DNA from 3 places in the Geobacillus sp. E263 genome. Region 1 is predicted to be linked to each of the others. Evidence: riboswitches for the same ligand, from Rfam matches in the RefSeq annotation. Region 1 holds a riboswitch; each other region holds the start of a gene.
The links. A riboswitch is a leader RNA that binds a small molecule or an ion and turns the genes downstream of it on or off. The one in region 1 is predicted to bind cobalamin.

Region 1 (10,233 bases):
AGGAATATATCAAAATCGGAACATATTGTTTCAAACATAAATAAAAAGCGAAATGAAAGCAAAAACAAAATCGATAATACCGCAAATGCCCCGACGCGCGAATCGCTCATGATTTCTTGACGCCGCTTTACATCCCGATACGAAAAAAACGCATCGCTTACATCCATCCAACCGTCCGCGTGCAATCCGCCTGCAATCCAAATAGATAGCCACATGAGGGAAAGCGCAAGAAACAATGGCGAAAGAGAAGAAAACGAAGAAAACATGAAATACGTAACTGCTTCGATAACGCCAATCAGCGCACCGACAAGCGGAAATGCGCGGACAGACCAGCGTGCCGTGGCAGCGTTCCAATCAATCTGCTTCCGAATAGGAATCACCGTCAAAAATTGAACAGACAATAAAAACCCGCTCCAAGCCGCTTTCATGACAATGATTCTCCTTTTTTCACAACAGCTATGCCATTCTGCGCCAAAATGGCGATTTGAGCGTTTGCGACAATTTGTTGATGAAGCCACCCAAGCGTTTTCATAAAATGATATGTCCCTAAATCATCCGGCACTCCTCCAGAAAATAATTCATTCGAGACAATGATTAACGCCTTGCACGCTTTTTCTAATTGCTGTAACACAATCCACATTTGTCTTGCCTTATGAAAACAGTTTGCTTCCTTTTGCCAGCTTTCATCAGCAAACAATTCGTTAGCAAGCCAGTTCGTTATACAATCAAGCAAGACGACATCGCTTTTTGTAAAAACAGGAATCAGTTTATCAAGCCGCACCGACTGTTCCCATGTGATCCACTTCATCGGTTGTTTTTTTCGCCGCTTTTGGTGATGATCAATCCGCTGTTTCATTTCGTTATCCAACGCTCGTGCCGTTGCGATATAGTGTAAAGAACTTTCTGGAGTTGCCAGCTTTTGTACATAAGTTTCAGCAATTCGGCTTTTTCCGCTTCGGACACCCCCGCTAATAAACACGATCATTGCGCCCACCGCCTCAGCACATGCAGCAATTGATCGTTTTCTTCCTCCGTCTTCACCGCTAAACGCAAATAATGGCCGTCAAGGCCGCGGAAATTCATCGTATGGCGCGGTACAATCCCTTTTTGTAATAAATGATAAAGCAGCGCTTCTGTGGAACGATTTGGCAACCGTAATAAATAAAAATTAACGACCGATGGCGAAACATAATACCCATATTCGCTTAATATCGTCGTTATTCGCTCCCGTTCACTGGCAATCATCCGCTTTGTTTGTGCGACAAACTCGTTCATCGGCAAAAAATGCAACGCCAGCTGCTGGGCAAGTCTACTTACGCTCCATGGCGGCTGCAATGCTTTTACTTGCGCAATGACTTCCTTATTGGCAACCATATAGCCGATACGCGCCCCGGCTAAATGATGGATTTTCGTTAATGAACGCAAAACGATCAGATGGGAAAAGTCGTTCACCCACTGCAATGCGGTAAAGCCTTCGATCCAAAAATGATAAAACGCTTCATCGATGACAACAAATGTCTCTGCCTTCTCCGCTGCCACAAGCAACGCATATAGATCTTCTTCCGTCATCACCGTTCCGGTTGGATTGTTTGGATGGCATAAAAAGAAAGCATCAACATCCCCTAATAACGTTGTTAACTCACTTAGATTATATTTCCAGTTGCTTTCCTCATTCGAGACAATCGAAACGATCTTACAATGGTGCGCCTCACAAGCGCGGCGATATTCAGAAAACGTCGGTTCCGCAATTCCAATTCGTTTCCGTGAAAATAATTGTCCTAGCAAATGAATGCATTCCGAAGCGCCGTTGGAAATCAGCACTTGCTCTGGTGCGATTCCTTCGATACGCGCAAGTAAATCAACTAATAAAGAAGCATCCGGGTCTGGATATTCCATCGCCCAACCGCAAAAATCAGCTTGTTTCGGCCAAAGCGACAGCGGCAATACATATGGATTTGTGTTGACACTAAAATCAACGTAAGTTTCTGGAATTGGAATCCCAAGATGCTCATATAATTGGCGGGGATTTGCTCCATGTGCTGGCAAATTCAATCAATATCCCTCCTATGAACAGCAATATCGCAAACGATAAAACCGTAACGAGCATAATCCGCACTGCATGGCGAATATGTTCTTTTTTTAGCGGAACGAGCGGATCGCCGATCGTCGGCCGGTGCGAAACGATTCCGTTATATGTGTTCGTTCCGCCAAGCTGCACGCCTAAAAGCGCCGCCATCGCCGATTCTAGCCATCCGCTGTTTGGGCTTGGATGTTTGCGAGCGTCGCGAAAAAGCACCCGCAAGCAATGACGAAGTCGCTTTCCGCTATGGATAAATATCATCACCATCGCCGTAAGACGAGCAGGCACATAATTGACCACATCATCCAAACGCGCTGACGCCCAACCGAATTCGCGATACGCCTCATTTTTATAGCCGAGCATCGAATCACACGTATTTACGGCCCGATAAAAAAGCGCCAATGGTGCGCCTCCGATGAAAGCGTAAAACAACGGCGCGGTAATGCCATCGCTCGTATTTTCCGCCACCGTTTCCACACAGGCGCGCACAATTTCCGATTCGTCAAGATTTTCTGTATCCCGGCCGACAATCATGCTTAATTCGCGGCGAGCCTTTTCGATTTTTCCTTGTTCTAAAGGAATAAGCACATTCCAGGCAGCTTCTTGTAAACTTTTTGTCGCAATCGTCGTAAAAATAAGGACCGCTTCCATCATAACGCCAAATATCCATGAAAGAGAATAACTGATATATACAACAAGAGACGCCAGGCAGTAAACCATTCCTGCTACGACCGCGACGGTAATAATCCCTTTCATGCGCCGATATCGCCCTTGATTAAGCCGTTTGTCGAAAAAGGAAATGAATGATCCGATTCCACGCACGGGGTGCGGAAGCCAACGAGGATCGCCAAACAACCAATCCAACACAAGCGCCAGAGCAATCGCCAAAAGATGACTCACAATGATTCCCTCCGCTGTTTATAACGGCGAAGGGCTTCCTTTGTCGCTTCATAAACGGTTCGCCCGATCGCTTTTCCAATCGGTGTGATCGTTCCAGCATAAGGAAACCTTGCTCCCGTTTGTGTCGCGGCAATCGCGATGCAATCCGTCGATGTTCCTGTTGCATAGGTGCTTGTTTCAGGATCGACAATTTTTTCATCGTATAATGCTTTTGTTTTTGCTTCCGTCGCCGTCATTAAAGCCTGCACATAAGCGGCATCTGTCAATGTTCCGTCGATAAATACCATAATGTTAATCGTGCCGACTTTTTGGCTTAATTCCTCTCGTTTCCATGCTTGTGCGGCATCAACGGCATTTCCTACTCCAGCGGTAACAACGGTCCATACAGAAAACGCATCATGTTTCTCATACATGCAGACGGCATCTTCGACAGAAACAGCGGTCATCATTCCAATCGTTTTTTGGACGGGAAAGCCGCGGCGCCGTAAATAATGTTTCATTTCCGTTTCCGCATCTTCGCAATCATAATCTTTTGAAACTTGACGATTGACAAAATGAGTCGCCCATTGAAAGCCTGATCCGACAAGTGCGGAAGATAACACCTTAAGCGGCTCGGTTGCGGTTACAACGACGCAGTCTTCCAACATTGTCCACGCGAATCGTTCGCGCAGTTCGTTATGTTGTAATATCGGAAATTGGCATTCCCGTAAAAACGCCATAAGCGGTTTAGAGACGGTCGGATGTGCTTGCCTGCTTACGGACGCGTGAAATACAGAACGGAAAATCTCAGGTTCCATCAGCTCTTCCGGCGTCCCTAGCGCGACTACCTCCCCTTTTTTTAACATTAAAAGCCTGTCACAATATAAACTAGCGATGTTAATATCATGAAAAATCGCAATAACCGTTAACTCTTTTTCCTTCGCCGAGCGGACAAGCTGGTCCAATAATCGCATTTGCTGGGTAATATCCATATGATTCGTCGGTTCGTCTAGCAATAAAAGCTGAGGCTGCTGCGCAAGCGCTCTTGCTAAATAAACACGCTGACGTTCTCCCCCACTCAAACGGTCAATCCCTTCTTCTGCTTTTTCCATTAGCCCAACTTCTTCGATTGCTGTTTTCACCGCTTGTTCATCTTCTTCCGTCCATGTCGGAAATAGACCGCTTTGATGGGCATATCTTCCAAGTTCCACTGTTTCTTTTACCGTATATCCGAATGCCGCATCAACCGTTTGCGGAAGCACCGCGGCAAAGCGCGCCCATTCTTTTTGCGAAAAAGAACGAAGCGGCCGGCCGTTTACTGTTATGCTTCCGTTTTGTAATAACAACTCCTTGCTTAACAGTTTCAATAAGGTCGTTTTCCCGCTCCCATTTGGCCCTAAAATCCCAAATACTTCTCCCTTTGCTACGGTAAACGTTACATCATGAAGCACTTGTTTACGATGATAGTGGTAAGAAACATGGTTTACTTCAAGCACATTCATCACGTCTTTCTTCGCATTCTTCGAAAAAATAGTAGTGCAAATAAAGGTGCGCCAATCAATGAGGTAATTACGCCGATTGGCAATTCTCTCGGCGAAATAATCGTACGCGCCAATAAATCAGTAAGAACGAGAAAGGCACCGCCATACAATAGGGAAAGCGGCAACAGAAGACGATGGTTCGGACCACAGACGAGGCGAACCATATGTGGAACGACCAATCCGACAAAACCGATCGTTCCGGAAACAGACACCGCCGCGCCGGTTAGCAGCGAAGCGCCGGTTAAAATCATCACTTTTCGCTTCAACACATCGACCCCGATATGCATAGCGGCCGACTCCCCAAACGCAAAAGCGTTCAGTTCGCGCGCATTAAAAAGCAGCATGATCACTCCGATGAGAAAAAACGGAAGCATCATCATCGTATATTTCCAGCCGCGCATCGCTACGCTCCCCATCAGCCATGCAATAATTTGCCGCAATTCTTCTCCAGTTAGTGCAATCATTAAGGAAATAAGCGCGCTGAAAAACGCCCCGAACATAATTCCAACTAGGATGATGGTCTCTACAGACATTTTTCGCTCCACCGCTCGTGTAAATAAAAGAACAAGCACGAGCGTCACAAGGCCAAATATAATGCTGACAATAGGAAGCGTAAATGTACCAAATAACGGCAATTGAATACCGAAGAAAATGACAAAAACAGCACCAACGGAAGCACCTGACGACACGCCGAGCGTATACGGATCGGCAAGCGCATTTTTTAACAGCCCTTGAAACGCAGCTCCCGCGACCGCCAGCGACGCCCCGACAAGAAACGCGAGCACAACGCGTGGAAGGCGGATCGCCATCACGATTTGCACGAGATCATCGGGAACATCGCCGGGCAACGGCAACCCAAACGAGATCGAAAAAATAATCTTGATAATAATAGAAAAGGGAATCGATAGAGAACCTATCGATATCCCCAGCAAGAGCGAAGTAATAACGACCGTTATTGCAACTGCATACATCCATATATTACTTAAAAATATCCGGGTAAATTGTTTTTGCAAGTTCCTCTACTCCTTCGATCAAGCGTGGACCCGGACGGCTTACTAAGTCTGTATTTACATCATACACCCGTTTGTTTTTCACCGCCGGGACATCTTTCCAAGCAGGACGGTCCAACACTTGCTTCGCTCCGCCGTATGTTGTAATAATGACATCCGGCTTGTACGCGACCGCTTTTTCTTCCGTAACCATCGGCCACCCTTCTAAATCACCGGCGACATTTTTCGCGGAGATCGCCTGGAGCATCTCATCAATAAACGTTCCTTTTCCAGCAGTATAAATTTCTGGAGCTGGTGATATTTCGACCCATACTTTTGCTTGATCTTCCTCTTTAATTTGCTTTGCTTTTTCTTTTATAGCTTCTAATTTTGTTTTCATATTTTGGATGATTTCTTGTGCTTTGTCCGCAGTTCCTGTCGCTTTTCCAACTAATTCGATCGAATGATAGACATCATCAAACGTTTTCGCATCATTGACAACCAATACAGTAATGCCTGCATCTTTTAATTGCTGAAGACCATCTTTCGAATTATGTGCACTAGACGCATGGGCAAGCACTAAATCTGGCTTCAACGAAATGACTTTCTCTACATTAAACTCCATGCCGCCTATTTTTTCCTTATTTTTTACATCTTCCGGATAGTTGTCAAAATCGCTTACACCGACGATTTTCTCTCCCAATCCCAGCGCATAGGCGATTTCTGTGTTGCTTGGAATTAATGAAACGATTTTTTTCGGCTCGGACTGTATTGTTACATCCTCGCCTAATCCATCTTTTACCGTTACCGGAAACGCCGCTTGTTCCGTTTTCGGTTCTTCTTTTTTTGCAGGCTCTTTGCTTGCGTTCTCTCCATTACATCCAAACAAGAAGCCAAATGTAAGGATGAATACGAGCAACATGACATACTGTTTCCATTTTTTCATTTTTTGTTCCCCCTTCTTTATGTAAAATAAAAAAACTCATTCCTAACTCGGAATGAGCGAGAAACGGCAATATGTATACACGAAGGCAGCCACCGTTGCCGTTTCCTCATCTCACCCCCCGAAGATAGGAAACTATAAGCGAACAAGGCAGGTCTACTGACTCATGCTTCATCCTACTCTGAACCTTCCCATACGGCAAACGGCGCTTGCCATTCCACCGTACAGTGGCGATTTCATTTCGTCAGCATTTACAGTTGCGGGGACAGTTCTGGACTTTCACCAGATTCCCTATTAAGCCTACTAGAGCGCACCAGCTCGTTCGGCACCTTGCCGCTAGTGTATAAAATTGTCGAACAATTGACAGTTATTATATTAAAGCAATTCATGGTGTTTGACAATAAAAAAATCATTTTGCTTTTTTTAAGAAACGATTTTAACGCATGTATCCGAGCGCCAATGCGTTTTCACTAATAAAACCTCGCCATTTTCATTCGCTACATAAGCAGCAACAGCAATGATATGTTTCGGCTCGTTCATGCTTCCACCTTCATTATTTTTTATAAATTTTAAAAAACGCGAATCTCACTAGATTCGCGTTTTAATTGTTAATATAGCGCTCAAACACAAAGCCGAAGTCTTTCACCGTATATTTTGTTTTCGCGTCAACGAGCCATTGAAACGCAAGTTCATTCACCGCTTTGAAATCGGCAACGAAATTATTTGTGTCACTTTTCACTTGCCCGAATACGTTTGCCGTCAATTCCAAACTTTTATGCGCGTACTCGAGCTTCGTTTTGTTTTCATGGCAAAGCTCAGAGATGGCGAGCAGCGATTTATATAAATCTTTTAGTTCTTCTAAATGCTTTTTATGGACGTCAATCGAATAGGCATGGGCGCCGATTTTAAACTTAATCTCCACATCTAAATCGACCGTGCCTGCCGTTTCGAGCGACACGTCGGAAATCGTATGTTTGTAATAATCATAGCGGCGCAATACGCGTTTTTTGCTTGTTGCGCTCGTGCCATCCAAATGAATAAGCGCTTTATTGGTAAAGCAATACTCATCCGACTTCGATTTAATTAAGAAATAAATCTTTTCCCCATCTTCATGCATCACGTAATCATCGGCATCGACTTTATCATAGTTTTCCGGCTTAATGACCGAGCCGATATCGCTTAATCCAAGCACATCGGCGGCGACTTTTCCAAACATAGTATAGCTCCTCTCCTTATTTAAAAAATGGTAATTACTTTTATTGTATCATGAGTAAACGGAATATACCTAAAATTTTTCTATTTTTTGAAGAATAGTGAAACTTCTCATGCTATAATAAACGCATCACTAGTTGGAAAGGATAGATGCCTTATGTTTCGCATTCGTCCAACTTGTTCTGTTTGCAACAAAACAATTGAAAAAAATGAACCGATTTATGTTCATATGAGATATCCGGCATACAGAGGAATAGTAGAAATCAAGGCATTCCTCCAACAGGAAGGCAAAATCATTTGCGAAGATTGCTTCCAACAAAAAATGAAGAAGGAATAATCATCCTTCTTCGTAACAGCTCTATCATGACACAATCAATATATGTTCACTATCTCAATGGCGATCTTGCCATACGAATATACGTATGGCGTTTGCCACGAATGGCAATCGAATACGTCATAATGTTTTCCGGAATGGCGATGCCATGATAACCGGCGTCTCCGATATGATACAGGTCGGCTCCTGCCATTTTGCTTGCGAGCGCGATTTGGCGGATCGTATGTTCATCCGCTCCTTCCTGGCTTGTGCCGATCGTAAGCATAACGAGCGCGCCATGTTCGTGGGCAACCTGAACTAGCTTTTCCGTTTTTTCTAAGGTCACACCTGGTACAGTTCCTGGCGCCGGCATAAGAACTACATCAGCTCCGGCACGAATAAAACGCATAACGATTTCTTCGGATACAATGCTAGCTCCCGTTTCGCCGGCCACTCCAGCTGCGTGCATTTTCCCGGCGATAATGAGACCGTCTTCTCTAAAAACGGCACGTGCGGTTTCGATCGCGCGGATAATTTCATTATTTGTCACACCTGTTTTCGGATTTCCGGTTAGGCAGATAAAATCGAAACCTAGACGTTTTGCTTCTTGCAGTGATTCTTCTGTTGCCATCCTTCCTTTTGGAAGAGAAGCAAGACTCTCTAACTGCCTCGCGTTCGGGTCAACAGGCTCTAAATTGACGCCAATTGGACGCCCCGTTAACTGCTTCAGACGCTTCACCATTTGATGTGGCTCCTTCGTATCCAACCCGTTTACCAGCGGCCGGAATACATCAAACATGTTCAATAGAATTAAATCCGCGCCAAACGCCGCGGCCAATTCCGCATTCGTCACCGCCGGATAAAGCGGGGCAACAGAGCTGATTACTTCTGCGACGATCGTTCTTCCTTCCGCTGCCCGAATCGATTGTTTCAGCTCTTTTCCGTTCATACGGCAAAAATCCGAGGCGCTGCAGTCTAGCAACCGCTTCATTGGCAAATCCCCCCTTGATCTATCACATCTCTATGAAAATAGACATTCCAGCTCTTTTCCACTAACGAAAAGAGCTGGAACGCTTTCCTCCTGGTTATAGCTTTTTCAGTTCGTTAGCGACAAACTCGACATCCGTGCCGACAACGACCTGCACATCCGTTTGATTGAGGCGGATGACCCCTTTTGCGCCTAAACGTTTCAGTTCGTCCTCATTGATTTTCGACATGTCTTTTACTTTTAAGCGCAGGCGGGTCACACAGTTGTCGATCTGGGTGAGGTTATCTTTACCGCCCAGCGCTTCCATATACTGTACCGCAACGCCTTTGTAGCCGCCCGATGACGCTGCGCCGCTTGCCGTGAATTCGCCTTCGATTTCTTCACGGCCAGGCGTTTTTAAATCTAATTTGACAATCAAGAAATAGAACACAACGAAATAAATGACGGCATAGATAATTCCTTGCACGATTAATAGATACGGTTTTTGCGCAATTCCATAGTTTAAGAAAAAGTCAATCGCGCCGGCCGAGAAAGTAAACCCGTGATGAATGTCGAGCATCGTCGCAATCGCCATCGAAAGCCCCGTTAATACGGCGTGAACGACATAAAGCAATGGCGATAAAAACATAAACAAAAACTCAATCGGTTCGGTAATTCCCGTTAAAAAGGCAGTCAGCGCCACGCTAATGAGCGCACCGGATACTTCTTTGCGCCGCTCTTTTTTCGCTGCGGCAATCATGGCGAGCGCTGCGGCTGGAAGACCAAACATCATAATCGGGAAAAATCCCGCCATGAAAATTCCGGCATCCGGGTCACCCGCGAAGAACCGCCATAAGTCCCCTGTTTTTCCATTGTACTCGCCAAACACAAACCATACGAAGCTATTTAAGACGTGATGCAAGCCAACCGGAATGAGCAACCGGTTCAAAAAGCCGAAAACGCCTACCCCAATCGCGCCGGCGCCGACAATCCATTTGCCGACCGCGTTAATGCCGTCCTGAATCGGCGGCCATACATATCCGAAAACAAGTGCCAATATAAGCATGACAAACGAGGTCACAATTGGAACAAACCGCTTGCCCCCAAAAAATCCTAGCCAATCTGGTAATTTAATATTATGGTAGCGGTTATACAACAGACCGGCAATCACACCGGAAATGATTCCACCTAACACGGACATATTGATATCTTTGTCAATAGCAGCGGCCCCCTTTGTTAACACAAAGTAGCCGATCGCCCCGGCCAGCGCCGCTGCGCCGTTTCCATCTTTGGCAAAGCCAACGGCAAC
Region 2 (10,233 bases), 1.6 Mb from region 1:
AGCCAGGAATTTTTTTGGTTGATCGTGTAGACTTGCTGTGTCTCATCTCTTAGTTGGAAGTCCATTCCTAAATATGTGTTTGTTTCTACATCTAATATCCCAACGGATTTGTTCTCTTTATTTGTTTCTAATCGCAACTGATGAATGGTAAGGGTATTTCCTTTATAGTGAAGAGAAATTGGGTGCTTTTTCAATTCTTCCGCAGAGAATGCCAGCGATTGATCTGGATATTCCATTCTTTCAATCCCGCGAAATACAAACGTATATGTTCCTTTTGATGAAAACGGGAGGAACGAATAGCGCCAGCGGACGACATTTGGTTGTCGGGAAGAAGGAAGTTCTTTTTTATAGACAAATACCGCACTTTTTGACTCTTCGATGTCCCATCTTGGTAAAGTTGTTGCGACAATATTTCCGTTGCTATCTACAATATCGAATAGCGGCTGATAAAACATTTGGTCACCAAGCCAGTATTCTGGGTGGCTTTTTAGCCGTTCTTTTCCTTCCTCTGTCCATGACGTTTCTAACTCAATGCTCGTTAATGTAGGAGAATGGATGAGATTTTTCACCGTAATTTGCAATCCGTCATCAGTGACATACGTTTGGCCAATCGGTACTGTTTTTGTAACCAACATGCTTTTATCGATGTTGACTGGAATTTCCAGTTTCCATTGACCATTGACCGTACCAATTTGATTCAGATCGATATGGATAAAAAGCTGTTTTGCTTCGCGGGCTTTATCGTTTAATGAGAACATAAGATCAGCGTAATGGCCGTGAGGGAATACTTGATCAATAGATTGCGAAACCATTCTCCCCGTGTTTGTTTGGTATGTCCTATTTGTGGATACGACCTCCCCTTTCTCATTAGTAATGTAAAATTCATTGGCATGTTTAACAAAATACATTGTTTGCTTTGGTCCCCATTGCTCTTTTTCAAAAAGAATAGTTGGGTCGATCAATTTTCCGTTTTTGTTTTCAAGACTATACGTAAAGATAAGGCGATTCGTATCCGCCATTACTTCTTTGATTCTAAACGTAATACCGTGATCAGTGACAGCGGCTTCTGCTTTTTGCGAGAATCCTTCTTTTGCGGCAGTTTGCAAGCCTTCATCCAGCTCAGGACGGATGAAAAAGGATTTAATGTAGGCGGCAAATGTCGGAGAAATATAAGCCCCTGTTGAAATTCCAATGAAGATGGAAACGGCAGCAACTGCTAGCCATTTTCGCCATCTCGGTTTACGTGTGAGTCTCGGGTTTTGTTGTTTTTCTACTTGGAAAGGCAGTTCTTTGGCAAAAGCAAAAATGCTTTCCGGAACGGGAATGTGATCGATCGAGCTTTCTATCTTTTGCTTTATTAAATCATCATGGGAACTCATCGAAGCTCCTCCTTCCGTTCTTTTTGAAAATATTGATAAAGCAAATTTCGCGCTTGAAACAGCCGCGATTTCACCGTGCCTTCTTTGATTTGGAGAAGCTCGGCAATTTCGCTTATTTTCATGTTTTGATAGTAATAAAGCACAAGAATAACGCGATATTTCATGTCGAGCTTAAGAATGTGCGCCAAAAGCTCCTGCTCCTCTTCTTTGCTGATCACTTCGTCAACGGGCAAGTGATGGGAATTCGATAAAAACGGAAGCATATCGCTGATTTCGGTATATTGCCTTTCTTTTCCGAGTTTGCGCGCCAAATCAATGGCGCGATGTGTGACAAGCCGGTAAAACCATGACGAGAAATGATGAATTTCCTTATCCTCGCTGATCGCTCGATAGGCTTCGAGCAAACTGTTTTGTATGGCATCTTCGGCGTCGTGATGTGAGCGAAGTATCGTAAAAGCGAGCCGGTACGCTTTCGTTAGATGAGGGGAAACAAGCAGATAAAAAGCATCTTTGTTTCCTTGTCTGCACTGCGCCAAAAGATGTTGTTCATCATGCATACAACCATCCTTTCTTTTGTCAGAGTTTTATCTGCATATAAGGCGAAGTCGAAGGAGAAAAGGTTCAATTTTTTATTATGCATTAAAAAAGACTGCTGACGAAATGCAGCAGTCTGGGTTACTTTTCAAACCCATATTCCCGTTCTACTTTGCACACCCGGACTGAATAGCGCTTGTACCATTGCTACTTTCCTTTTTCTTGAGCGATTTGGTGCGCCGCGTGCGCTTTCCATTGCTCAATATCCTCTAAAGAATCCCAATAGGAAACGGTGATGCCGATGCCTCTTTCATTGCGGACGCTGTCGACGCCAAGAAAACCAGGCTGTTGGGAAGCCAGTTCAATCATTTGTTTCGCCATCTCATCATATCCGTGATCTCCTTCGGTTCGCTCCGAGGTAAAAATCACTGCGTAATATGGCTTTTCCATCGTTTTTCCCCCTTATCCTTTTATGTACTCTTGTCTCTTCACGATGATTTTGACATCTGACAAGAGGAAAATGCTTGTTAAAATAACGGCTAGGCCGCCGAGCATGCCAATCGTGATTTTTTCGTGAAGGAAGATCATTCCCCAGATGACACCGAAAACAGGTACAAGAAAGGTAACGCTTAACGTTTTTGTTGGACCGACGTTTGCTAGTAAGTAAAAATAAAATAAGTAAGCAATCGCCGTGCAAAAAACGGCCAATCCCAATACCGAATACACCACGACTGGCGATACCGGCTTCGTTGGGATATAAAAGACCGTCAACGGAATGAGCACGAAAGCGGCGCCTAGTTGCTGTCCAATCGACAACGATAAGGAAGAAACTCCCGTAAACGCTTTTTTGGCATACACACCGCCACATCCGTATGAGAACGCGGCCAAAATCGACAGTAATGCGGAAAAAACGGTCTGCATCGACAGCGGAACAGGACTCCAGCCGACTAGCGCAAAAACACCGACAATTCCGAAGCCGATGCCGATCCATTTTTTTGCATAAATCGGCTCGTGAAGAAACCATCGCGAAACAAGCGCGGTAAACAACGGAGTGGTCGAGTTCAAAATGGCCGCTACGGAAGCAGGTAAATGCAGCGTGGCAGCGGCGATCAGTGTAAACGGAATTGCCGCATTCAGCGCCCCGACGATGAGATATTGCTTCCAATAAGCTTTCAGCTCTATGCTTTTTTTTGAACATCCATACATACAATAACAGCACGAGGCCGGCGATAAGCACGCGCAACTCAATTGTAAGCACAGGACCGATGACAGGAGAAGTGATGCGCATAAATAAAAAAGAAGCTCCTCATAAAACGGCAAGCAGAAAAAGAGCAGAAATTTCTTTGGTATTCATATTCCGTCTCTCCTAATGAATTTTTTCTGAATTATATCATATTTTTTCTATTGGCACAGAAGAGATTGAATGGCAAGTCGAGTTTTTTATTGACAACGCATATAAGATTGAATATCATTAAATTGAAAATAATATATAGTTTCTGCGTTAAAGGGGAGTAGCTTTAACAACAAAGTCGTCAGTTCAGGGTCACCCCCTCGGCTTTGTTGGCAACGATGACGTTGTTAGCGAGACCTTTGCCAATATTGGTAAAGGTCTGTTTTTATGGAAAGACCTTTGCCGATTGGGTAAAGGTCTTTTTTTGTGAAGAAAGGAGGAGGATTGGGGAGAATAAAAAGGAGATTCGAAAAAGATGAAATGCAGTATTTGGGGGGGATATAATGGGGAAATTATGGAAACGACTGCGTTTCATTGTAAAAATCCGCCGGTTTATCCCGTTTTTCATCGAATTTTTTCGCTCTCGAGAAGTGCCTATGTTTAAAAAGACGCTTTCCATTGTACTTTTAGCGATCTATATGGTGTTTCCGTTTGACATTATTCCTGATTGGTTGGGACCTTTTGGCATCATTGATGATGTAACCGTACTATTATTTATTCTTCAGCAAATAGTAAAAATGGCTCCTTCACATTTAAAAGATAAATACGGTATTTAAAAAAAGGAGGAATGATCAATGGAATTATTTTCGATGGAATTTCTATCTGCACTTTTATCGATTATCATTATTGATCTTGTACTAGCGGGCGATAATGCGATCGTCATTGGTTTGGCGGCGCGAAATTTGCCGAAGCATCAACAGAAAAAAGCGGTTATTTGGGGAACGGTAGGGGCGGTTGTAATCCGCGCGCTTGCGACATTGTTTGTCGTCTGGTTATTAAAAGTTCCGGGACTGCTATTAGTCGGTGGGATTTTGCTTGTCTGGATTGCCTATAAGCTGCTTGTTGAGGAAAAAGGCCATGACGTCGAAGCGGTGGGAAGCTTATGGGAGGCAATCCGCACGATTGTTATCGCCGATGCATTAATGGGGTTGGATAATGTGCTGGCGGTAGCGGGAGCCGCGCACGGAAGCTTCTTATTAGTTATATTAGGATTATTAATTTCGGTGCCGATCATGGTATGGGGAAGTACGTTAATTTTGAAATGGATCGAGCGTTTCCCAATTATTATTACAATCGGAGCGGGAGTGCTTGCATGGACGGCCTCGAAGATGATAGTGGATGAGCCGTTTTTAGATCAATATTTTGCGAATCCGATTGTCAAATACGGATTTGAAATTCTCGTCATTGCTGGAGTGATTGCCGCTGGCACGTTGAAAAAGAAGAAGGGTGAAAACCAATTAGAAACAAAAGCCGCCAACGAATGATTGGCGGCTTTTGCTTATAACTCATCAAATCCGTTATCGATGTTCACTTTTGTATATTGTCTTGATTTTTGTTCGAAAAAGTCTGATTTGCCGAGGTCGACTTCTTCATATGCTTTAATCCAGCGCAATGGATTTGTCCGATAACCGTCAAACGGACGGTCAAATCCAAGCTGATGGGCGCGGACGTTGGCGTAAAACTTAATGTAGGCGCTCAAATCGTGCATATCAATGCCATCGATATCGTTGCCAATGATGTAATTGGCCCATTCGATTTCCAGCTCTGCTGCTTTAATGAACGTTTCTCGCACAAATTGAGCAAGTTCCGGTGTATTGTATTCCGGATATTCGTTTAGTACTTCTTTGAAAATTTTTGCGAATAAGTCGACATGAATATGTTCGTCTCGATTGATGTAATTAATCATCGTGCTTGTCGCGACCATTTTTTGATTGCGCGCCAAGTTATAAAAGAAGGCAAAGCCGGAGTAGAAGAACAGACCTTCTAAAATAACGTCATACACGATCGATTTTAGCAAGTTTTCAACATTTGGATGTTCAGCAAATGCTTTATAGCCGTTGGTGACAAAGTCGTTTCTTTTCCGCAAAATCGGTTCGTTTCGCCAAAACTCAAACACTTCGTCCTGTTTGCTTTTTGGCACGAGGCTGGAAAGAACATAAGAATATGAATGATTATGAATGACCTCTTGCTGCGCGAGCATAATCATCAGCGCGTTAATGCTTGAATCGGTGATGTAATCAGCGACTCTTCCGGCGTAATCCGTTTGAATGCTGTCAAGCAGCGCTAAAAGTCCAATAATTTTCAAAAACGCGTCTTGTTCGCGTTCAGTTAAATTCGGAAATTGTTTGACGTCTTGGGACATATTGATCTCAAACGGCGTCCAAAAGTTTGCCAGCATTCGTTTATATTTGGCGTACGCCCAAGGATAGGCGATATCATCCCAATTTAGGACGTTTGAGCTTTTGCCGTTAATGATTCGCGTTGAGCGGTTTGGTGCTTCTGGGTCCATGATGATCCGCTTCGTTAATGGATGTGCCATGTTTTATTCCCCCTTGGCATTAACTTGCGCATGATTCACATTCATCGATCGTGCTGGAAGTAGAGCGGACGTAATACGTTGTTTTGAATCCTGACTTCCATGCGGTGAGATGAAGATCTAAAAGCTCTTTTGCTTTGATAGTGTTCAACACGTAAAAATTAAACGAAATCGCTTGGTCGATATGGCGTTGGCGCGCCGCATTTTGCTTAATGCTCCAATGCTGGTCAATATGGTAAGCTGATTTATAGTACCACGTTGTTTCGGCGTTTAAATCGGGCACGGTAACTGGAATTTTGTAATCTTTCTTTTCTTCGGCGTACACTTTTAAAAAGATCGGATCGATACTGGCTGTGCTGCCGGCGATAATCGACGTCGAAGCGTTTGGCGCAATCGCCATCACATAGCCGTTGCGCATGCCGTATTTGGCAACTTGTTTTTTCAGCGTGTCCCAGTCGACGTTGTCGTTGCGGCGGTATCCGCGTTTATCAAAATAAGCGCCCGTCTGCCAGTCAGATCCCGGAAACGCCGGATATCTTCCTTTTTCTTTTGCAAGCTCCATGCTTGCTTGGATCGCTAAGTAGGCAATTTTTTCATACAGCTTGTCCGCGTATTCAACTGCTTCATCCGATTCCCAGCGAATGCCTTTTAACGCAAGCAAATGATGCCAGCCGAACGTGCCAAGTCCGACGGCGCGATATTTTTGATTGGTGAATTTCGCTTGTAATACCGGGATATTATTTAAATCAATGACGTTATCGAGCATGCGCATTTGGATCGGGATGAGCCGCTCGAGTACATCGTCGGTGACGGCACGGGCAAGATTGATGGAAGACAAATTGCAAACAACGAAATCGCCCGGGATTTTTTCAATGATAATCTTTCCATCTTTCGTATATTGTTTTTCCACGACGGTCGGACTTTGGTTTTGCGCAATTTCTGTACAAAGGTTGCTGCAGTAAATCATGCCGAGATGCGCGTTCGGGTTTTTCCGGTTCACTTCGTCGCGGTAAAACATAAATGGTGTGCCGGATTCTAACTGGCTGCGCATAATGCTTTTCATTATTTCGATCGCTGGCACTTTTTCTTTCGAAAGGCTCTTTTCTTGAACGCATTGCCAATATTTTTCGCGGAAGCTTCCGCTGCCTTTTTCCTCATCATAAAAGTCTTCCAAACTAAATCCCATCACTTTGCGCACTTCATGGGGGTCAAACAAGTACCAATCGCCGCGTTTTTCTACTTGCTCCATAAATAAATCTGGGATGCAGACGCCCGTAAATAAATCATGTGTTCTCATTCGTTCATCGCCATTATTTAATTTCGCGTCCAAAAAAGCGAAAATGTCTTTATGCCAAACATCCAAATAAACGGAAATCGCACCTTTGCGCTGCCCTAATTGGTCGACGCTGACGGCGGTGTTATTAAGCTGCTTCATCCATGGAATCACTCCGGACGAAACGCCTTTAAACCCCCTTATATCGCTGCCTCGGCTTCTGATTTTGCCGAGATAGACGCCGATTCCGCCGCCGGATTTTGAAAGGTTGGCGATGTCTGTGTTGCTGTCGTAAATGCCTTGCAAGCTGTCATCGACGGTATCGATAAAGCAACTTGAAAGTTGTCCGTAGCTTTTTCCGGCATTTGCTAACGTCGGCGTGGCGACGGTCATATATAAGTTGCTTAGCGCCCAATACGCTTCTTGAATGAACGTAAACCGGCGATGTTTCGGTTCTTTCGCCATTAACGTCATTGCGATGATAAGGAAGCGCTCCTGCGGCAGTTCGTACAAGTTGCGGTCGTAGTCGCGGGCGAGGTAGCGGTCCGCGAGCGTGCGAAGGCCGATATATGTAAACAACTTATCTTTATCTGGATCAATAAGTTTTCCAAGCTCATTGATTTCTTCTTTTGAGTAATCATCAAGAAGAGAGCGATCGTACACGCCTTTAGAAACAAGCGTTGTAATCAACTCGTACAAGCTGCCGTAGCGTTGTTTTGCGTCATATCCACGTTGTTTTGCCGCTTCTTTGTATAGCTTTTGCAAATAGATGTGAGCACAGACAAACGTCCATTCTGGTTCTGCCTCACTAATATAGGAAAGACCTTCAAGTATTAAGTAATTCGTGATTTGTTCCGCAGAAAGTGTATCTTTGCTTTCGATGATGCGGATGATGCGCTCCATATAGTCATCTGTCTGTAGATGCGGGTAGTCTTTTGTTATATTGCGGATAAAGGAAATGAGTCGTTCGCGCGAAAACGGTTTAGTTTGCCCGTTTTCTGAAGTAATAATGATAGTGTTCGCCTGTAGTTCCATCAGTTTCTCCTCCTTGTTTCCATAAAAAAATCCACTCGGGTCGAGTGGACGAAACGACAGTATAAAAAGGGCAAGAGAATCCCTTTCCAACCATCGTTTCATCTTCTCGCTCCCCGGAGAACATGAAACGCAAACAAGCAAGGCAGGTCTCCTGACTCGTGCTTCTTCCTACTTTGGATCCTTCCCGTATGTGCGCCCGAGCGAGCTTTCACATACAGTGGATGTTCCATTTCGTCCACACATACAGTTGCGGGGGCAGTTCTGGATTCTCACCAGATTCCCTATTAAGTCCGGATGGACACCATTGCTTGCGGTCTTCATACTATATTTAGTTGTGGTTTTAGATATATAACACAATATATAGTATTTTTGTTGCTGATGGTACAAGCATATAATAAAACGATAGAAAATTCAACTATTTTTTGTAAGGACATGAAAACTCATGATTATTTTCTTGATATTACATTTTTAACAAATAAAACTGATTTATACTTTTTTAGAATAATAAAACAGTTATCCAAAATTCAACAAATTAATATTAGGCAGGAATGTTCAGAGTAAAAAAAGATATGGTGATAAAACGACTATAAAAATATTTATCCTTATAATATTTAGAAAATATTCTTTGAATTTTTCAGAATAGTTAATATAATATTATTAAAACAACAAAGGGGGAAAAGACGTGAAAGGATTAAAATCGGCCTTGCTTTGGGGGCTTATTTCCGCTCTTGGGGCGGCAGGGTTTGCCGTTCTTGCATTGAACCGCGGCGAGACGGTGAATGCGATTTGGCTGATTGTTGCTGCTGTGTGTACGTATGCGGTAGCGTATCGGTTTTATAGTAAATTTATTGCTCGCAAAGTATTTGAGCTCGATGACAATCGCAAAACGCCTGCGGAAGTGTTTAATGATGGAAAAGATTATGTGCCGACAAACAAATGGGTATTATTCGGCCATCATTTTGCGGCGATCGCTGGCGCCGGACCGCTTGTCGGCCCGATTTTGGCCGCACAAATGGGATATTTGCCAGGGACGATTTGGATTATTGTCGGCGTTGTGTTAGCGGGCGCGGTTCAAGATTTTATCATTTTGTTCGCGTCGATGCGCCGTGACGGCAAGTCGCTCGGTGAAATGATCAAGGAAGAAATTGGCCCTGTAACAGGATTTATCGCGATGCTTGGAATTTTAGGAATCATGATTATTTTATTAGCCGTTTTAGCGTTAGTAGTAGTAAAAGCGCTTGTAGGAAGCCCATGGGGAATGTTTACGATTGCTGCAACGATTCCGATTGCGATTTTGATGGGAGTTTACATGCGCTTTATTCGTCCAGGGCGTGTGGCGGAAGCGTCATTAATGGGATTTATTCTGCTTCTTGTTTCTCTTGTCGCTGGACAATATGTGGCGGAGCACCCGACATTAGCGAAAATCTTTACATTGAAAGGTGAAACGATCGCGATTTTAATGATTGCTTACGGATTTGTCGCATCTGCTTTGCCGGTATGGTTATTGCTTGCGCCGCGTGACTATTTGAGCACGTTCTTAAAAATCGGTACGATTGTTGGTTTAGCGTTAGGAATTTTAGTGGTTGCACCTGATCTACAAATGCCGGCGTTAACGAAATTTGTGGATGGCACTGGTCCTGTGTTTGCTGGTAACTTATTCCCATTCTTATTTATTACGATTGCTTGCGGTGCGGTGTCTGGATTCCATGCACTCGTTTCGTCTGGTACAACGCCAAAAATGATTGAGATAGAGAGCCATGCGCGCCCGATCGGCTATGGAGCCATGTTAATGGAATCGTTCGTGGCAGTGATGGCAATGGTTGCTGCGTGTATATTAACTCCTGGAGCATATTTCGCGATTAATAGTCCAGCTGCTGTAATTGGGCAGGATGTTGTGCAAGCAGCAAAAGTCGTATCTTCATGGGGATTTACCATTACGCCTGACATGCTGACGGAACTTGCCAAAGATGTCGGTGAGCAAACGATTTTATCGCGGACTGGCGGAGCGCCGACACTAGCGATCGGAATGGCTGTCATCCTTTCCAATGTGATCGGCGGAAAAGCATTAATGGCGTTTTGGTATCATTTCGCGATTTTATTTGAAGCGCTCTTTATTTTAACGACGATCGATGCAGGCACACGCGTTGGGCGTTTTATGATTCAAGATATTATGGGCACTTTCTACAAACCGCTTGGCAAAACGGATTCACTAGTTTCCAATATTATCGCGACTACATTATGTGTA
Region 3 (10,233 bases), 630 kb from region 1:
TCAAAAAGCGCTGGCTCGAAAAGGCTTGGAAAGTAACCTTTTGGAGCCAGACTTATTTCCGGTTACAGTCTTCCTTGTTTTTTCAACAGCTGTTCCATTTCGCGGACGAGCGAATCGAAATAAGAAAGCAGGTTCTCGAGCGGCTTCGGTGATGTCATATCCACTCCCGCTTTTTGTAAAAGGCGGATCGGGTCGTCGGATGTTCCAGAGCGCAAAAACTGCAGATAGCGTTTAGTCGCCTCTCCGGTTTCATCCGCTTTCATTTGCTTGACAAGCTCAAAGGAAGCGGCGAGCGAGGTTGCGTATTTGTATACGTAAAACGCATCATAAAAATGCGGAATGCGCAGCCAGCCGCGCGCAGTTTCCGGATCGGCGGCGTAGGCAGGGCCGTAATATTTTTTCAACAGGCGAAGCCAAAGCTCGTTCAGTTCGGCTGCGGTTAAGCTCCCGCCTTGCCGCACTTTGTCATGAATCGCTTGTTCGAATTCGGAATACATTACTTGCGTATATAATGTGCCGCGAATTTGATCGATTTGCTGGTTGAGCAAATACAGCTTTTCTTCGTCCGTTTTTGCTTGCTTTAAGAAATAATCCATCATCAGCCATTCGTTGGCGGTGGAAGCGACTTCCGCGGTAAAAATCGATTGTCTAGAATAATGGTATGGCTGCGTTTTGTTTGTATAGACGGAATTCATCGCATGCCCGATTTCGTGGGCGGTCGTCAGCAAGCCATCGAGCGACCCGTCGTAGTTGAGCAAAATAAACGGATGGGTGTCGTACGCCCCCGTATTATAGCCGCCCGTATATTTTTTTGGGCGCGGATAGACGTCAATCCATCGCTGTTCGAAAGCGCGCCGCACGTTTTGGATGTAGTCGTCTCCGAGCGGTTTCAGCCCTTCAAGGATGAGCGATTGCGCCGTTTCGAACGGAAACTTCATTTTTTTCGCGATGGTCTCTTCAACGAGCGGCACAGACATATCGTAAGTGTGGACACGGTCGACGCCGAGCGCCTTTTTGCGCAGTTCGACATAGCGATGCAGTGACGGCAAGTGAGTATTGACGGTAGAAATGAGATTGGTAAACACTTGTTTTGGCACATCATCGGCCGATAGTGCCGCATCGAGCCCAGATTTGTATTTTCGCGCTTTCGCGTACAGTTCGTCCGCTTTCACAGATGCGTATAACGTGGCGGCGGATGTGTTTTCGATCGTTTCATAGCTTTGAAAACGCGTTTGAAACGCCCGCTTGCGATAGTTGCGATCCGGATGTTCAAGCGCTTTTGTATAGTTTTCATCCGTCAACGAAACCGTTTTTCCGTCCGGTGTGCGCACAGAAGGCGGGTCATAATCGCCGCGCGCGGCATTGTTATAAATGTTTTCCGGATCACTCATGATGGGAGAAAGCTTGGCGAGCAGCTGTTCCTCTCTTTTGGAAAGAGTATGCTTTTTCCGTTCGCGCAATTCTTCAAAATAATAGCGGTATGGCTTAAGCGGCTTGCTTTTTTGCAGCTTGGCAAGCGTCCGTTCGGAAAGCGACAGCAGTTCCGGCTCGATAAACGCCGTTTTTGCCGCATAGTCGGAAATCAGTGTTTCCACTTGCGCTTTTAGATGAGCGGCCGTCTTGTCTTCAATGTTAAGATCTTGTTTTAAGTGAGCATAAAGGGACAATTTTTCGAGCTTTCGTGCTATCCTTTCATTAAGGGCAAATAGTTTGGCGACGTTGGAAGCGCGTGCAAGCTTGCCTTCATAGGAGGACAGTTTCGGCAACGCATCGGCGACTGCTTGATAGTCGCGTTTGAAATTGGCTTCCGACACGTAAATGTCGGCTAGATTCCATTGGTATTTTGCATTGATTTTTGTTTCTTCCGCATCCGTTCGAAGCGGAATAAGCAGCAGTATGACAATCAACCATACATACGATCGTTTTTTCATCATCGGCCTCTTCCTTTCCTGTTTTTTCCGTTGTTACGTAGTATGCGCAAAAACGAAAAGATTACTCGATACAAGGAAAGGAGTGGCGGAAACGATGTGGAATGTATATGTGTACGATAAAGAAGAGGAGGGGACTTTGTGGAGAGAATACGTTTAGCAGAAGATTTAACCTTCTCCCGCATTATTCACGGATCATGGAGACTAGCGGAGTGGAATTATTCCAAAGAACAGATACTTGATCTTATTGAATTTTGCCTCGAACAAGGAATTACGACGTTTGACCATGCTGACGGTGCGCGCGCTTATGCTGCCGCTTCGCCGCGAGCAGTGGTTTGACATTTTGCAAAGCTCGATGGGACATGAAGTGCCGTAATCCACAACGAACAACAAGGAGTAATTCATCATGAAAGTGATTATCGCCGAAAAACCAGATCAAGGCGTCACATTGGCGTCGATTTTTCAGACGAAAAAACATCAAGGATATATTGAAATTTTTCCAAATGAATTGTTTCCGAAAGGAGCGTATATGACATGGGCGATCGGGCATCTTCTCCAGCTCGTTCCGCCCGAACGGTATCGTCCGGAATGGAAACAATGGAAGCTCGAGGCGCTGCCGATCATTCCGGAGCGTTTTCAATATGAGGTAGAAAAAGCGAAAGCAAAACAGTTTGCGATTGTGAAAGAACTGCTTCGCAAACCGGAAGTGACGGAAATTATCCATGCTGGTGACGCCGGAAGAGAAGGAGAACTGATCGTCCGCAATATTATTCAAATGAGCGGTGTGAAAAAGCCGATGAAGCGGCTTTGGCTTTCGTCGTTAACTCCAAAAGCGATTTACGAAGGATTCCGCCAGCTGTTAGATGAAGCCGAAACAAGAAATTTATATGAAGAAGCGTACGCGCGCGCCTGTGCCGATTGGCTTGTCGGGATGAACGCTTCTCGTGTTTACAGCATTTTGCTAAAGCAAAAAGGGATGAATGATGTCTTTTCTGTAGGAAGAGTGCAAACGCCGACACTCGCGTTCATCGTGAAACGGGAAAAGGAAATCGCGCAGTTTCGTCCCGAACCGTTTTGGGAAGTGGTGGCAACGTTTGCCGTTGATGGCAGGCAGTACGAAGGGAAATGGGTAAACGAAGAAGGAGAAACGCGGATCAAGGAGGAGCAGCTGGCGCAAAAAATCGCTCAGTTTTGCCGAAACAAGCCGATAGAAGTGAATGAAGTAAAAACGGAGCGAAAAACGTTTCTTCCGCCGTTGTTATTCAATTTGTCCTCTTTGCAGGCAACGGCGAATAAGGTGTATCAATTTTCACCGAAAAAGACGCTCGATATTTTGCAGAAATTGTATCAAAAAGGAATTGTGTCATATCCACGTTCCGATTCGAATTATGTGACAAAAGGCGAGGCGGAAACATTCCCGGACATTTTGCAAAAATTGCGGGCGTTTCCGGAGTACCAGCCGTTTTTTCCGCTTCCCAACGCGTCTATTTTACATAACAAACGATATGTAAACGAAAAAAAGGTGACCGACCACTATGCCATCATCCCGACGGAGCAAGTGGCCGATCCGGCGAAATTATCGGCGGATGAGCGGAAAATTTACGATTTGGTTGTGCGGCGTCTCATTGCCGCTCATTACGAAGCGGCGGTGTTTGACTATACGACCGTTATCACGCTTGTTGATGGGCGCGCCCGGTTTATTTCGAAAGGAAAGCAGCAAATCCAGGAAGGATGGCGGAAAGTCATCAGCCAGCGGGAAGAGGGCGAGGAAGCGATTCTTCCCTCGCTCCGTGAAGGCGAACAAGGCGATGTGCTGGACGTCCGTATAAAAGAAGGAAAGACCCAGCCGCCAAAGCGGTATACGGAAGGTCAGCTGATTACGCTGATGAAAACGGCAGGGAAATTTTTAGATAACGAAGAATTGGAAAAAGTGCTTGCCAAAACGGAAGGTCTTGGCACGGAAGCGACGCGCGCCGCCATCATTACGACGCTGAAAGAGCGAAATTATATCGAAGTAAAGAAAAATCAAGTATATGCGACCGATAAAGCGAAAGTGCTCATCGAAGCGATTGGCGAAAAAATTTTAGCCTCTCCGGAAATGACGGCGAAATGGGAGCAGCGTCTAAGCGAAATCGGCGAAGGGAAGGCGTCAGCGGCCCATTTTATGGAGCAAGTAAAAAAATTATCGAAAAAAATCGTCGAAGATGCGCTTGCCTCGTCGCAGCACTGGAACTTTGCCGGATTCGATACGGCATCAATTCAGCGCACCACATCGAAAGCGACGTTAGGAAAACCAGTCGGCACATGCAAATTATGCGGCGGAATGGTCATTGACAAAGGCGAGTTTTATGGCTGCGCCAATTATGCCAAGACGAAATGCTCATTTACGATTTCAAAAAGAATTCTTGGCAAAACGATTTCGCAAGCCAATGTAAAAAAGCTTTTGCAGCATGGGAAAACGAACGTCATCAAAGGGTTTAAAAAAGGAGAGAAAACGTTTGATGCAGCGTTAATGTGGGATGAAAAGGAGAAAAAAATAGTGTTTTCGTTTCCGAAAAAATAATCTCCTTTCTCATGTTGAGGGGGAGATTATTTTTTTCATCACTAGAAAATGGCAATTAGCATATTTACGAATAGATCTAAAAATTGTACGATTACACTTGTAAGGGAAATTTTTTTGAGTAACAGTAATTATATTACGTAAACAAAAGAAGGGATAACCATGGATAAACAAGAAGTAATCGATCTTCTCTCCAGCAAAATGAAGTTAATTCGTGTTGAAAAAGGATATACGCAAGATAAGATGGCGGAAGTGTTAGGGATTTCGAAAAAAACGCTCGTGCAAATTGAAAAAGGGCGGACGCAGGCGAACTGGACGCAAGTCGTCGCGTTATGCGCGCTTTTCCGTGATAGCGAAATTATCGAATCGGTGCTTGGCGATAGCCCGCTTGAAGTGATTGAAACGATCGCACATGAAGAAATTGATGCGCCAAAAGGAAAGACTCTCGGCGGAAAAGTATGGTGGAGAGAAATTAAGCGGATGGGTCCGTTTCGCCTTCAGCAAAATATTATCAGCAAGCATTACCGCATTTTAGATGTGCACAATGACCGCTGGTACAGTTCTTTCGATAAGGAGGAAGCGTTAAAGCGGCTCGAGGAACTCGCGAAAGGGGCTAATGCGTAACCACCTGCCCTTTTGATGCGACTAATATAAAAAAGGTGGTTTAATGAAACGATGCTGGTGTTGGGTTCTTGGCATTGCTGTCCTTTTTTGCCTGTATGGGGGAGCGCGGACGTATGCGTGTGACTGCGTCCCGCCACGTTTTCCGTTGGAAGAGTTCACGAGAACATCCGCTGGAAGCCCACTGCTTTAGCTGTGGGAGGAAGGCGGGGTTTATATTTTCAGTATATACTGAATTTTTTGTTCAATATAAGTACACTGGATTTAGAAAGGTAGGTGAATCAAGAATGCTCTGCACTCTCAAGATTAAATTAATGCCAACTCTTGAACAGTTTCATGCGCTGCTGGAAACAATGAAACGGTTTAACCAAGCATGCAACTATATTAGCGAGATTGCTTTTCGCTCCAGAACCTTTTCCAAAACGAAAATCCAGCGGCTTTGCTACTATGACGTCAGGGAAAAATTTGGCCTCTCTGCCCAAATGACCGTTCGTGCCATCGGCAAAGTGTCGGAAAGCTATCGTTTGGATAAAAAAACCTTGCATAACTTTAAAGAAACCGGTGCCATCGTGTATGATGAAAGAATCCTGTCCTTTAAAGGGTTAGAGTATGCTTCCATCCTTACCTTGCAAGGAAGAATGGAAATCCCTATGGTCATTAGCCGCTACCATCAAGATTTGCTGTGCGGCAACCGTGTTCGGGGTCAAGCCGATTTAGTCCTTCAAAACGGTATTTTTTATTTACTGCTCGTGGTGGACGTTCCCGAAGGCCAGCCCAATTCCGAAAACGGATTTATCGGTGTGGACCTTGGCATCATTAATATCGCCGTCGATAGCACCGGTGAGGTATTTTCCGGCTCGAAGGTCAACGGGCTGCGCCGCCGCCATGCGAAACTTCGCGCCAAACTCCAAAAGAAAGGCACCAAGTCAGCGAAACGCCTGCTTAAAAAGCGTTCCAAGAAGGAAAAACTATTTGCCCGTGATGTGAACCACTGCATTAGCAAGAAGATTGTTGAAAAGGCAAAGGCACTCGGATGCGGCATTGCCCTTGAAGATTTAAAGGGCATCCGCCAACGCACCGAGAAAACGGTTAAAAAGCAACAGCGTCGTCAACACTCTTCTTGGTCTTTTTATCAGTTGAGAAAGTTTATTGAGTATAAAGCGGCGATCGCTGGCGTGCCGGTGGTATTGGTTCATCCAAAAAATACTTCCCGCACCTGTCCGGTTTGCGGACATGTGGCCAAAGAAAACAGACCGTCAAGGGATCAGTTTTGTTGTCGAGCTTGTGGGTACGCTGCCCCTGCCGACAACGTGGCTGCGGAAAACATCCGCAGGGCTGCTGTCAACCAGCCGAACGCGGCAGCCAATTAGGCTAGTTGCAAGCCCACGGCTTTAGCCGTTGGGTAGTTGACATCAAGATAAATATATTATTTGAAAAAAGGATTTTGCCCATACTGAAATGAGTAAAAACGGAGAAGAAAAAGCGGATGAAAATTAGATGTTTTTATACATAGAGACAAAAACTTCTGGATATACTACAAATGTACAAATCATCTCATAAACAGTTTGGCAAGAACATGATAATATTGGGCTATAGCCAAGCGGTAAGGCAACGGACTTTGACTCCGTGATGCGCTGGTTCGAATCCAGCTAGCCCAGTCTCTAACAGGCAAGCAATGTCGCTTGTCTGTTTTTTTGTTGAAAAAGAAGGAGTTTTGACAAAGGATGTCAAATATAAGACATGGCAAGGAGGAGATTGTGATGAAAACAGCTGATTTATGCGATGAATTTTTAAGTGAATTGCAAGTATGCCAGCTGCCGATGCAATCTTACGGCGGCAAAGCGGAATTTTCCGGACCAATCGCGACGGTCGATGTATTTGAAGATAATGTGCTCGTTCGTGAGGCGCTCGAAACTGTTCCAGCGGGCACCGTATTGGTCGTAGACGGAAAAGGTTCGCGAAATTGCGCGCTGCTCGGAGACCGTCTTGCCCAGATCGCTTGCGAGCGCGGGCTTGCCGGGGTGATTATTCACGGATGCATTCGCGATTCCGCAGAAATCGCCAATATGCCGCTTGGGGTGATGGCGATTGGCACTTGCCCGGTGAAAAGCAAAAAAGAAGGAAAGGGAAAACGGGACGTTGCGCTCGAATTTGGCGGCGTTCGTTGGGAGCCAGGCGCCTATGTGTACGCTGATCAAGACGGGATTGTATTGGCGAAAACGGACTTATTGAAAAAAAGTGGTTGACGATATTTGAAAATTTGTACTACTATGAATAACAGAAATGTGTTCTTTGAAAAATCGACATTATATGCCAAACAAATAAGGTGCCTTTCTCATTAGAGAATAGGCTTAAAAGGGAAGTACGGTGAAAATCCGTCACGGTACCCGCCACTGTGATGGGGAGCTTTGTTGCATCATGTCACTGAAGGAAACTTCGGGAAGGCGCAATAAAGCGATGATCCTAAGTCAGGAGACCTGCCTTATTTGTTCGGACGGATACCTACGGGATTATAGGTAGACGTGCGGGAGAATGGTATACTTTTTTTGCTATATTTGTATGCATTTTTCTGCACCTCTGCGTATAGAGGTGCTTTTTATTTTGCAAAAAAGGAGAGACTCAACATGACAACATGGAACTTAATCGGAATGAAACATCATGTGCTGATTTGCAATGGAGGCAGCTGCATGCGTAAAGGGGGAGAAGAAGTAACGCTTGCCATCCGCGAAGAAATCGCGATGCTGGAGTTAGATGGCATTGTACATACGACGCGGACTCGCTGCAATGGCCGTTGCCAAGACGCGTGTGTAGTCATCGTTTACCCTGAAGGCGTATGGTACAACGGTGTGACGCCGGAAAAAGCAAGGGAGCTTGTGCGAAGGCATTTACGGGACGGGGAATGGTTGGAAGAAACGATAACGTACCGTTATGAAGAGAAGCAAGGATTGATGATGTCAAAACAATCAAACGCCCCTCTAGGAATCTCGAAATTATGTAAAGCAACGGGAGGAACGAAAGCATGAAAAAATGGAAAGTCGCCCTTTTCCTTTGCGGTTTAGTCGTCTATTTTACGTTTACCGGCAGCACATCGGCATTTGCGATGCATATTATGGAAGGATTTTTGCCAGTTGGATGGGTGATTTTTTGGTGGCTAGTGTTTTTGCCGTTTTTTATCATCGGTATGCGTTCACTAATTCGGATTACACGCGAGCATCCGGAACTAAAGCTGCTCATTGCGCTGTCGGGGGCATTTACGTTTGTGCTGTCCGCCTTAAAAATTCCATCCGTTACTGGGAGCAGCTCACATCCAACGGGGGTGGGGCTCGGTGCGGTGCTGTTTGGTCCATGGACGATGGTGGTGATGGGCAGCATCGTATTGCTGTTTCAAGCGTTATTGCTGGCACATGGTGGATTGACGACATTAGGGGCGAATGCCGTGTCCATGGCGGTCATTGGCCCGATTGTGGCGTACGGTATTTATCGTTTCGGGAAAAAGTGGAATATACCGAGGCGCTGGACGATTTTTTTCGCTGCATTTTTCTCTGATTTGGCCACATATGTTGTCACCTCATTGCAATTAGCGCTGGCGTTCCCGGATGCGACAGGCGGGGTTTTCGCTTCGTTTGCCAAATTTGCCGGCATTTTTGCTGTTACGCAAATACCACTGGCGATTACAGAAGGGCTGCTTACGGTCGTCGTTTGGAATTTCTTATCCACTTACAGCAGCCGCGAACTAAATCAGTTAGAGAGGGGAGTATGATATGAAGCGAAGTCTTTTTCTTCTAGCTATTGCTGTTTTACTGGTAGTAGCGCCGTTATTGTTCATTCATCACTCTGATTTTGGCGGCACGGATGGCCAGGCGGAAAAAATGATTCAGAAGCTCGCTCCTCATTATCAACCTTGGATGGAAACCATATTTGAGCCGCCAGGCGGAGAGGTGGAAACGTTGCTGTTTTCTGTGCAGGCGGCAATCGGCGCTGGAATTATTGGCTATATTATCGGCGTCTATAAAGGCCGGGCGAACCGAAAAGAGGAAGCAAAATGATCCGGCAGTTTGACACCATCGCTTACGATAACCGCCTGCGGACAATACGCCCCGAACAAAAAGTGATATTTGCGCTTCTGTTATTAATGATGGCCATCACAGAAAACTGGAAAACGCAAGTAATGATGACGATTTGGCTTGCCATTTGGATTATCGGTTATGCGCGTGTTTCGTGGAAGGTGTACGCCAAAGCCCTCGGAGTCGTGGCATTGTTTCTGATGATGAGTTTTCCAGCTTTGCTTGTTTCGATAGACAAATCTTTTCATGTTTCCATTGACCGTTCGCAAATTTTCATCGCAATGTCTTTGCTCTCTCGTTCGGTCGCGGCATGGTCTTGCTTATTTTTCCTCTTGGTGACTACCCCGTTTCCAGAGATATTGTATGTGCTCAAACGAATGAAAGTACCATCCATTATCATTGAGTTGTTGTTTTTTATGTATCGGTTTGTATTTGTTTTCGAGAAAGCAGCAGAAGAGCTATACGTAGCAATGAAAGCAAGAAATGGAGGAAGCCATTGGCGGCATGGCGGGATGTTGGTGTTCCAGCTTTTTCAGAAAATATGGCATTCCTATGAAGCGTTGCGCCTTGCTTTAGGGGCGCGCGGAGTTTCCAATGAAATTGTCTATGTTCATATGGAAACATACAACGAAAAAAACAAACGTTATCTGTGGGAAGCAGCCATCGGCATAAGTTTGCTTCTATGGCTTGGATGATAGGAGGGCGGCAGAAGATGCTGAAAATGGATGAAGTATATTATACGTATCCGAACGGACCATGTGTGCTAAAAGGATTAAGCCTTCATGTCCCCAGTGGAAAAAAATGCGCACTCATCGGTCATAACGGATGCGGCAAGACAACGTTATTTTTACATGCGAACGGGCTGTTGCGGCCCGACTCCGGCGACATCTATTGGAATGGAGAGAAGATGGATTATCGGCGTCAAACATTGCAAAAATGGCGGAAAGAGGTCGGCATCGTTTTTCAAAATCCGGAACACCAGCTTGTGGCGCCATTGGTACGTGATGAGCTGGCGTTTGGCCTGCACCATTTAGGAATGAAAAAACATGAGATGGACGAG

Region 2: linked by a shared signal. The riboswitch ahead of FNL97_RS14420 (ribonucleoside-diphosphate reductase subunit alpha) and the one ahead of FNL97_RS06150 (ABC transporter substrate-binding protein) in region 1 are both predicted to bind cobalamin.
Region 3: linked by a shared signal. The riboswitch ahead of FNL97_RS09535 ((2Fe-2S) ferredoxin domain-containing protein) and the one ahead of FNL97_RS06150 (ABC transporter substrate-binding protein) in region 1 are both predicted to bind cobalamin.

The regions. Positions count from the first base shown of each region.
Region 1 covers NZ_CP041632.1:1,188,964-1,199,196, reverse strand. The annotation lists gene cobS (adenosylcobinamide-GDP ribazoletransferase) at 1-428, opposite strand, end outside; gene FNL97_RS06175 (bifunctional adenosylcobinamide kinase/adenosylcobinamide-phosphate guanylyltransferase) at 425-985, opposite strand; gene cobD (threonine-phosphate decarboxylase CobD) at 982-2,052, opposite strand; gene cbiB (adenosylcobinamide-phosphate synthase CbiB) at 2,009-2,980, opposite strand; gene FNL97_RS06160 (adenosylcobinamide amidohydrolase) at 2,977-4,461, opposite strand; gene FNL97_RS06155 (FecCD family ABC transporter permease) at 4,461-5,513, opposite strand; gene FNL97_RS06150 (ABC transporter substrate-binding protein) at 5,479-6,435, opposite strand; cobalamin riboswitch at 6,565-6,779, opposite strand; gene FNL97_RS06145 (PH domain-containing protein) at 7,034-7,648, opposite strand; gene FNL97_RS06135 (DUF7916 family protein) at 8,031-8,948, opposite strand; gene nagE (N-acetylglucosamine-specific PTS transporter subunit IIBC) at 9,043-10,233, opposite strand, start outside.
Region 2 covers NZ_CP041632.1:2,815,764-2,825,996, reverse strand. The annotation lists gene FNL97_RS14455 (DUF4179 domain-containing protein) at 1-1,379, opposite strand, end outside; gene FNL97_RS14450 (RNA polymerase sigma factor) at 1,376-1,936, opposite strand; partial or broken gene FNL97_RS14445 (antibiotic biosynthesis monooxygenase family protein) at 2,055-2,363, opposite strand; gene FNL97_RS14440 (DMT family transporter) at 2,376-3,119, opposite strand; gene FNL97_RS14435 (YkvA family protein) at 3,648-3,920, shown strand; gene FNL97_RS14430 (TerC family protein) at 3,939-4,628, shown strand; gene FNL97_RS14425 (ribonucleotide-diphosphate reductase subunit beta) at 4,643-5,683, opposite strand; gene FNL97_RS14420 (ribonucleoside-diphosphate reductase subunit alpha) at 5,703-7,988, opposite strand; cobalamin riboswitch at 8,113-8,310, opposite strand; gene FNL97_RS14415 (carbon starvation CstA family protein) at 8,671-10,233, shown strand, end outside.
Region 3 covers NZ_CP041632.1:1,820,328-1,830,560, reverse strand. The annotation lists gene pepF (oligoendopeptidase F) at 63-1,934, opposite strand; partial or broken gene FNL97_RS09565 (aldo/keto reductase) at 2,070-2,222, shown strand; gene FNL97_RS09560 (DNA topoisomerase III) at 2,335-4,491, shown strand; gene FNL97_RS09555 (helix-turn-helix transcriptional regulator) at 4,651-5,112, shown strand; gene FNL97_RS09550 (RNA-guided endonuclease InsQ/TnpB family protein) at 5,397-6,479, shown strand; tRNA gene FNL97_RS09545 (tRNA-Gln) at 6,696-6,767, shown strand; gene rraA (ribonuclease E activity regulator RraA) at 6,870-7,355, shown strand; cobalamin riboswitch at 7,417-7,608, shown strand; gene FNL97_RS09535 ((2Fe-2S) ferredoxin domain-containing protein) at 7,734-8,132, shown strand; gene FNL97_RS09530 (energy-coupling factor ABC transporter permease) at 8,129-8,869, shown strand; gene FNL97_RS09525 (energy-coupling factor ABC transporter substrate-binding protein) at 8,871-9,155, shown strand; gene cbiQ (cobalt ECF transporter T component CbiQ) at 9,152-9,868, shown strand; gene FNL97_RS09515 (energy-coupling factor ABC transporter ATP-binding protein) at 9,886-10,233, shown strand, end outside.